Regions from separate parts of the Amphritea sp. HPY genome, predicted to be linked through region 4. Evidence: predicted binding sites of a transcription regulator. Region 4 holds the regulator's gene; each other region holds the start of a gene.
What was found. The regulator LexA, encoded in region 4, represses DNA repair genes until DNA is damaged. The targets are predictions, from matches to a motif close to TACTGTNTANNTANACAGTA.
Positions count from the first base shown of each region.

Region 1: the regulator LexA is predicted to act here: its motif matches at 1,045-1,064, upstream of ACQUQM_RS08085 (DNA topoisomerase III).
Region 2: the regulator LexA is predicted to act here: its motif matches at 1,396-1,415, upstream of uvrD (DNA helicase II).
Region 3: the regulator LexA is predicted to act here: its motif matches at 1,039-1,058, upstream of ruvC (crossover junction endodeoxyribonuclease RuvC).

Region 1 covers NZ_CP194015.1:1,793,443-1,795,646, reverse strand. The annotation lists gene ACQUQM_RS08095 (TIGR04211 family SH3 domain-containing protein) at 1-284, opposite strand, end outside; gene ACQUQM_RS08090 (glutathione S-transferase N-terminal domain-containing protein) at 508-876, shown strand; gene ACQUQM_RS08085 (DNA topoisomerase III) at 1,093-2,204, shown strand, end outside.
Region 2 covers NZ_CP194015.1:4,190,227-4,192,430, forward strand. The annotation lists gene ACQUQM_RS18605 (DUF2782 domain-containing protein) at 1-200, shown strand, start outside; gene ACQUQM_RS18610 (homoserine kinase) at 221-1,174, shown strand; gene uvrD (DNA helicase II) at 1,432-2,204, shown strand, end outside.
Region 3 covers NZ_CP194015.1:1,825,389-1,827,592, forward strand. The annotation lists gene ACQUQM_RS08235 (trimeric intracellular cation channel family protein) at 1-404, opposite strand, end outside; gene ruvC (crossover junction endodeoxyribonuclease RuvC) at 493-1,008, opposite strand; gene aspS (aspartate--tRNA ligase) at 1,133-2,204, opposite strand, start outside.
Region 4 covers NZ_CP194015.1:1,684,060-1,686,263, reverse strand. The annotation lists gene ACQUQM_RS07615 (hypothetical protein) at 1-92, shown strand, start outside; gene ACQUQM_RS07610 (cell division inhibitor SulA) at 183-638, opposite strand; gene lexA (transcriptional repressor LexA) at 643-1,245, opposite strand; gene dinG (ATP-dependent DNA helicase DinG) at 1,375-2,204, shown strand, end outside.

The DNA of each region.
Region 1 (2,204 bases), 110 kb from region 4:
CTTGGGGTCTTGATCTGGACGTACTTAGTCGCAGTGTTTCGTTTCAGGATTGTGATCGCCGTGCCGCTACGGATTCGACCGGAGATTTTGTACTGATCACTTGGCCCACCATGATAAAAGGTATACACATCATCACTGATATAAGCGGGCGCTGCGAAGCTTGTAGTTGCGTAAGTTGAGAAAGTTACGACTATCGCGGCGAATACGAAAGTGTAGAAAGATCGTATCAGTCGGCTAGCAGAAGATGTGTCGGCGGTAGCGTTCGGCAAATGTTGAGGGTACATAGCGTTCCTGTTTCTATTGGTATGGGCATCTTTCCTCCCCCCCCCAAGGTAAGAAGGTAAAGCTGATCCAGAGTTGACCCAGGATGAGTCAAAAAGTTCAGCGGGAGTTTACGTTGAATATGTGCCGCAATAAAGGGGCATATGTCTGGAATCACATAAAAGAGTGGAAAAAACAGGTTTAAGCCATGCTATAATCCCGCCTCATTTTTTTGGAGGGCCTGTTGTGGCAATTATTCGTTGGCTGTTAGGACGCTTAATCCTGTTACTTAATGCAATTTTTCGGCCGCGGGCGATGCAACGCTCTGCTGAAGCGCAACAGGAACTCGATCAGCGTACCGCACATCTTGCTCTGTATCAGTACGAGGCGTGCCCGTTCTGCGTCAAAGTACGTCGCTCATTACGCCGTAATGGTCTGAATATTGAGATTCGCGATGCTAAGCGTAACGATCAGTTCAAACAAGAGTTACAAACCGGCGGCGGAAAACTAAAAGTACCTTGTTTGCGCATCGAGGATTCATCGGGCGAGCCTAGCTGGATGTACGAATCGTCGGATATCATCGCATATCTTGAGAAATCATATGTCAGCTCCTGAGCGGTGCTGACAGATTGACGGTAAGTGAACAATTAAGTTAACTGGCAAGTTAACGACAAGGCAGCTTTAGCTGCCTTTTTTGCGTCTGATTCGTAGCTAATTTGTTCATTGGCATTCTAATTACGACAGGGGGCAGTGGCATCGGGCCTCTGACTAGGGTATTGTTCTGGCTGTATAAATAAACAGTATTTAGCAGTTAACACACCGGTTTTATCGATGATTCTCTATATTGCAGAAAAACCCAGTCTGGCGCGGGCCATCGCAGAGGTTTTACCTAAGCCCCAGCGCAAGCATGAGGGCTATATTGAGGCGGGCAACGGCGATATTGTCAGCTGGTGTCTGGGTCATCTGCTGGAACAGGCGGATCCCGATGAATATGATCCACAGCTAAAGTCCTGGCGCTCTGAGCATCTGCCGATTATCCCCGAACAATGGCAACTCAAGCCGCGTTCTAAAACCCGCAAACAGCTATCGGTGTTACGTAAGCTGATTAAGCAGAGCGACCAGCTGGTTCATGCCGGCGACCCTGACCGTGAGGGGCAACTGCTGGTGGATGAGGTGATCGACTACCTTGGTGCCAGTAGCGCAAAGAAGCAGGCGGTGCAGCGTTGTCTGATCAGTGACCTGAATGCTAATGCGGTGCGCAAAGCGCTGTCGCAACTGCAATCAAATAGTGAATTTATACCGTTATCCGTGTCTGCGTTGGCGCGGTCTCGCGCTGATTGGCTGTACGGCATCAATATGACCAGGGCCTATACCATTCGTGGCCGTCAGGCGGGCTACAATGGCGTGTTATCCGTTGGCCGGGTGCAAACACCACTGCTCGGCTTGGTTGTCAGGCGGGATCAGAGTATCGCCGGTTTTGTCTCGAAACCATTCTATGAAGTGGTTGCCGTGTTGCAGACTGAGGCTGGGGAAACATTTGAGGCCAGCTGGAAACCCAGTGAAAATTGCCGCCCTTATCAGGATGATGAGGGGCGGGTGATGTCAAAACAACTGGCTGAAAATGTACAGCAACGGGTGACCGATAAGCCAGCCAGGATTACTGAGCTGCAACAGAAACAGAAGAAGCAACGCGCGCCGTTGCCTTTCAGCCTTTCCTCATTGCAGATCGAGGCCGCAAAGCGCTTTAATCTCAGCGCTAAGCAGGTACTGGATCTGTGCCAGGGGTTGTATGAAAGGCATAAACTGATTACTTACCCACGTTCCGATTGCCGTTATCTGCCAGCGGAACATCATGCTGAAGCGGGGCAGGTGATGACATCGCTGTATCAGAATAATCCCGATCTCGAGGCCTTCCGTCCGCAGTTGGATAGTGGTCGTCGCAG
Region 2 (2,204 bases), 2.5 Mb from region 4:
AAAACGAACCTGTTGTCACTATTCGCCAGGGCAAGAAAGCCACTTATTACGAATACCGGATTAATGGCAAACTGAAAGAGATAAAGGTGGAACCTGTGGTAGGTAAGACTTACTATCTGGTACCCACCGATGAAGGTGAATTCAGCCGCTTTGAAAACTCATCGCTGATGCTGCCTAAGTGGATTATTTTTAGCTGGTAGATTAACAATAGATAGGTTTTATGGCTGTATATACCACCGTTAGCGGCGCCGACCTGCAGGCACTGCTACAGGATTTCGATCTTGGCCAACTGGTTGATTTTCAAGGCATCGAAGGCGGTATTGAGAATACCAATTACTTCGTTTCCCTGAACGACAATGCCGGTTGTCGCCAGGAGTATGTTCTGACCCTGTTCGAAGAGCTGAACCAGAGCGAAATGCCCTATTTTGTCGAGCTGACCACCTGGCTGGCGGAACAGGATATTCCTGTGCCATACCCGTTGCAGGACAGAAACGGCATCGCCCTGAAATCTATGCATAACCGTCCGGCTCTGCTGCAGCCGCGCTTTCCTGGCCGGCACCTTGAAACTCTGACACCGGATCATTGCACCCAGATCGGCGCTGCACTGGCAAAATTTCACGTTGCTGGCAAAGACTTCTACCTGCAGCGCCAGGCCCACCGGGGCGTATTCTGGTGGCGCCGGGAATCCGAGCATCTGACCAGTAAGCTAAGTACTGAAGATGCCGACCTGCTGCGCCAGGAAGTCGACCTGTTTGACCAATTACGCGAGCAGGACTGGCACCTGCCTCAGGGCGCGATCCATGGCGACCTGTTCTACGACAACGCGCTGTTTGAAGGTGATCAGCTAAGCGCCATCCTGGATATCTACAACGCTTGTACCGGTTACCTGCTATACGATCTGGCAATCGTTGCCAACGACTGGTGCGTTAACCCTGACGGCAGTGTAGATTCCGATCGTGAAGACGCACTACTGAAAGGATACGCATCAGAACGCCCATTTGAAGACAACGAATACCTAGCCTGGCCCCAGCTGGTAAGAACCGCCGCGATGCGCTTCTGGCTGTCACGCCTGATCCCCGCAATGGACCCGGATTCAACCCAGAAGATCAAAGACCCGGATGAACTTCGGCGGATTTTACTAAGCCGTATTGCAAAGCCAGCCAAGCTGCCTTGAGGCAGCAGACCGCCGAACAAGTTCGGCTAGCTAGTAGCTAGAAAAAGCAAGTAAGCCTTCTTTTCATGGAAAGTGAAAACGTGCTTTGTAAGAAGGGGGCGTGGATTTTGATCTTTGCCTTTGATTTTTCTAGCCACTAGCAGGCGTGCTTGCACGCCGTTCTAGCAAGCAAAGCTCCGCTTTGCGTCTAGCCACTTGCCGCCTTGGCGGCTATACTCCCCTACTGATTATTTATACAGCAATTCATGCGAGCCACTATGGACGTCTCTCATCTCCTCGATTCACTGAATGAACCCCAGCGGGAAGCGGTTTCTGCGCCGGTCTGTAATATGCTGGTGCTGGCCGGTGCCGGTTCGGGTAAAACCCGGGTGCTGGTGCACCGTATCGCCTGGCTGGTCCAGACAGAAGGGCTGTCGCCTTACTCTATTATGGCGGTGACCTTTACCAACAAGGCCGCCAAAGAGATGCGCGGCCGAATCGAAGAGCTGCTGGGCGTCAATCCCAGCGGCATGTGGGTCGGTACTTTTCATGGCCTGGCACACCGTATCCTGCGAGCCCACTGGCGCGACGCAGGATTAACGGAAAACTTCCAGATTATGGATTCCGATGATCAGCTGCGGCTGATCAAACGTCTGGCAAAAGAGATGAATCTGGACGACAGCCGCTGGCCGGCGCGACAGTTCCAGTGGTATATCAACGCTCAGAAAGATGAAGGCCTGCGTGCCGCACATATTGAGCCTGGCGGCGATCCGTATGCCCAGATGATGGTCAACATGTACCACGCCTACGAAGATGCCTGCGAGCGTGGCGGTATGGTCGACTTCGGTGAACTGTTGCTACGCTCTCTGGAACTATTACGGGATCGCAATCCTGCCCTGCTGGAACATTATCAGGAACGTTTCCGCTACATTCTGGTAGACGAGTTCCAGGATACCAACGCGATCCAGTACGCCTGGCTGAAACTGCTCTGTAATCCGCTTGATCCACGTAAGCCACTACCGGAAAAACTGATGGCCGTGGGCGATGATGA
Region 3 (2,204 bases), 140 kb from region 4:
ATGCCACCGGCACAGCCGGTAATCATCGCCATCATTACCGCAATTACCGGCGGCATACCCAGGGCAGTAGCTTTTTGCGCACCCAACACTGCAAAAAGTGACATTCCCAGTGCATCAAGCAATAACAGAAGCCGCCGAGGATAGGCAAGATAACGACACAGGATAAAGGCCGCTATAGCAGAGATAATGGCGGTCCAGAGATAAGTGGTATTGGCAACCCAGATAACCGGATGAACGTCCAGGGTAATATCCCTGATAGTTCCGCCACCCAGCGCCGTCACTATCCCCAACACAACCACACCAAGGATATCCAGCTTTTTACCCTGCGCAGCCAGTGCTCCGGTGATCGCAAAGACAGCGACCCCAGCCACATCAAAGATATGTATTAAATCTGCAACGCCCATTAAGCTAATCTCCAAACAGCATCAGCCACAATATCGGTAAACTGCGCACCGGCATTACAAAGCAGGTAGTACAAATCTGTAGCCGCTATCAACGCAACCTCCGGCCACGACTACCCTTAGCACCGGCCATCATCACAAGACTGGTCCGGGTATGAGAGTGACACAGTGCGATAGCCAGCGCATCAGCGGCATCTTCCTGGGGCAGCCCAGGCAGCTTAAGAATGGATTTAACCATATGCTGCACCTGAGACTTATCCGCGCCACCATTACCTACCACGGCCTGCTTAACCTTACGTGCCGCGTACTCAGCCACAGGCAGTTCCTGATTGACGCCGGCAACAATTGCCACCCCCCGTGCCTGACCAAGTTTCAGTGCTGAATCAGCATTGCGCGCCATAAACACTTGCTCAATCGCCATCTCTTGCGGGCAGTAATGCTCAATAATCTCTGTTACGCCGGCATACACCTGTTTCAGCCGTTCAGGGAGATCATCACCTTTGATTCGAATACAGCCACTGGCAACATATTCATTCTTACTGCCCACACTGTTAATGATACCGTAGCCGGTAATCCGTGAGCCTGGATCAATCCCTAATATCAGCATGCTGCAGGCTGTCGCCTCCGCCCAGAAAAACACTGTTTATTTATACAGACAACCATACCTGAGTAAGCGCCATAAAAAAAGCCGTGCTAGGCACGGCTTTTCAATTACTGTGAATAAAACTTAATTAAGGCGTTTTACGCAGCTTAATGTTCAATTCACGTAGCTGCGCAGCACTTACCTCACCCGGCGCCTCAGTCATCATGCACGAAGCACTCTGAGTCTTAGGGAATGCGATAACTTCACGAATAGAGTCAGTACCGGTCATCAGCATGATAAGACGATCCAGACCGAATGCCAGACCACCGTGCGGTGGCGCACCGAATTTCAATGCGTTCAACAGGAAGCCAAACTTCTCTTCCGCTTCTTCATCACTGATACCCAGCACTTCAAACACGGTCTTCTGCATATCCTGATCGTGGATACGGACAGAACCGCCACCCAGCTCACAACCATTCAGAACCATGTCGTAGGCACGAGACAGAGCACCCAGCGGGTTTGCTTTCAGTTCTTCCGCGGAACAGCTTGGCGCTGTAAACGGATGGTGCAGCGCGGTCAGGCCACCCTTATCGGTTTCTTCAAACATCGGGAAGTCGACAACCCACATCGGCGCCCACTCACGTTCAGCCATATTCAGATCTTCACCACACTTGATACGCAGGGCACCCAGTGCTTCGCTAACAATCTTCTCCTGGTCAGCGCCAAAGAACACGATATCGCCGTTCTTAGCTTCCAGACGCTCCATGATAGCCATAGCAACGTCTGCGCCCAGGAACTTAACGATTGGAGACTGCAGACCTTCTACACCCTTCTCAAGTTCGTTAACTTTGATCCAGGCCAGGCCTTTAGCGCCGTAGATACCAACAAATTTAGTGTATTCATCGATAATCTTACGGGTCAGCTTAGCACCACCCGGAACCTTCAGAGCAGCAACCCGGCCTTTAGGATCTTTAGCAGGACCGGCAAACACCTTGAACTCGATCTCAGCCATCAGATCAGCTACATCGACCAACTCCATCGGGAAGCGCAGGTCGGGCTTATCGGAACCGTAACGCTGCATCGCCTCGGAGTATGGCATGCGCGGGAAATCACCCAGATCGACATTCAGCATATCCAGGAACAGCTTGCGGATCATAGTTTCGGTCATACCCATGATCTCTTCCTCATCCATAAATGAGGTCTCAATATCGATCTGGGTA
Region 4 (2,204 bases):
TATCTGATATTAATCAGAAATCGGAAGAGGGTCAGGCCTCTGATGGGTCTTCAGATAATACAGATGATCTCCGGCCCAAGGTGATTCACTGATTATCTGTTTGTACAGCTAAAAAAAACAGCGCTTCTGGCGCTGTTTTTAGTTGTACTCAAAGAGCAGGAGAGGCTGCAATGATAAGGTATTTAGTCATTCCGCCCGCGGATGACAATGCCGTGGCTGGCACCGTTTAGCGCTGCAGACTCAAGATTTTTCAATTCTTGATTGTTGAGCATACCTGGCCAGGTGATAACTGCGTGACAGGTGCCTGCCTGAAGTGCCTGGCAGGCCAGATCATAGGTTGAATGGTTCTGGTCTGGCTGGAGTAACATAACTTTGTTGAGATCGATTCCTGCAGCCTCTAGCAGGGCCTTGGGCAAGGTGGCTGGCGGAGCGATCCAGGCAAACCAGCGATCATCTTTGCTGAGTTGTGCAAGCAGTGGCAGCAACATCGTCATCTGCTCGAAATCGTTATTTTGTAATACGATCTCGGTTATTTTCCCGGCCAGTCCTGAATGAGGCTTAACTCTTACAGTTTCCGGTCGCAAAAGGGCTGCCGGCATAGCGGTATTTAGATTAACGCTGTTTTCTACTTGCAACATGTTCTTATCCTCTTCTGATAACCCCGACACCAAGGCCTTCAATTGAGAGTTCTTGCTGTTCCAGATCGACAACAATTGGTTCAAACTCTTTGTTTTCTGCGATCAGATAGATCAGCTTTCCTTCCCGTTTAAAGCGCTTAACGGTGACATCGTTATCCAATCGTGCAACAACAATCTCTCCATCTTTGGCGGTCTGGCACTGATGTACTGCAAGCAGATCTCCATCCATAATGCCAACGTCTTTCATACTCGTACCGCGTACCCGTAACAGATAATCAGCAGGGGGGTGAAAGAAGTCAGAAGCAATGGTAATCCGGTCTTCTACGTTTTCCTGCGCCAGTATAGGTTCACCGGCAGCAACCTGGCCCACTATCGGCAGACCGCTATCTTCATCGTCGAAATTTGGAATACGTATGCCACGTGAAGTGCCAGCGATCATCTCAATAGCACCTTTACGGGCAAGCGCTTTAAGATGTTCTTCCGCAGCATTGGCTGATTTAAAACCAAGCTCGCGAGCGATTTCTGCGCGGGTAGGTGGATAGCCAGTGGTTCGGATGTAGTGTTTTATGCAATCAAGTACATCTGTTTGGCGTTGTGTCAGTTTCATGATCGGCTCTGTTTTTTTATACAGTAGCTGTAACTATATACAGTATTTTATATTTGTAAACATTTTTATGTTTATATATCCAGTATTATTGGTAGAATGGCCGCAGAATAAGAGCTGCAGGTGTGTCGTGTGCTGACAGAAGAGTTGAAACAAGAGATTCAGGGTGCTTACCGGCGCTTTCTGGAAAGCCGTCAGTTGAAACCACGTCGTGGTCAGAAACAGATGATTGCTGAGGTTGCCAAGGTGCTGGGTAATATACTCACCGACGACAAAAGTCATCGTTTGGGTGAAAAGCATGTCAGTGTCATTGAGGCGGGTACCGGCACCGGTAAAACTATCGGTTATCTGCTGGCGGTTATCCCTATAGCGAAAGCCCTGGGTAAGAAAGTTGTGCTTTCCACTGCGACAGTGGCGTTGCAGGAACAGTTGCTGCATAAAGACCTGCCAGAAGTTCTTGAGCACACAGGTTTGTCGCTATCGTTTGGTCTGGCCAAAGGTCGCGGCCGGTATTTCTGTATTAATAAAGCTGAACAACATCTCGATTCCCATGGTGCGACAGGGCAGCAGGCGTTATATGAAGATGAAGTTGCACTACGCCTGGATGATGAAACCGTTGAGTTTTATAAATCTCTGCTTAATGAGTTTGCCTCAGGGCGCTGGGATGGTGATCGGGACAATCTGGTACAGGAAATCAACGATCAGGATTGGTATCCGCTGACCAGCGACCATCTGCAATGTACCAATCGACGCTGTAGTAACTTTGGTGCTTGTAGTTTTTTTAAAGCGCGACGTGAACTTGATCAGGTTGAATGCGTGATCGCCAACCACGATATTGTTCTCGCGGATCTGTCTCTCGGCGGCGGTGCGATTCTCCCTGAGCCTGCCGAAACTATCTATATCTTTGATGAAGGCCACCACCTATCCGATAAGGCCAGCGGTCATTTTTCGTTTTCGTTACG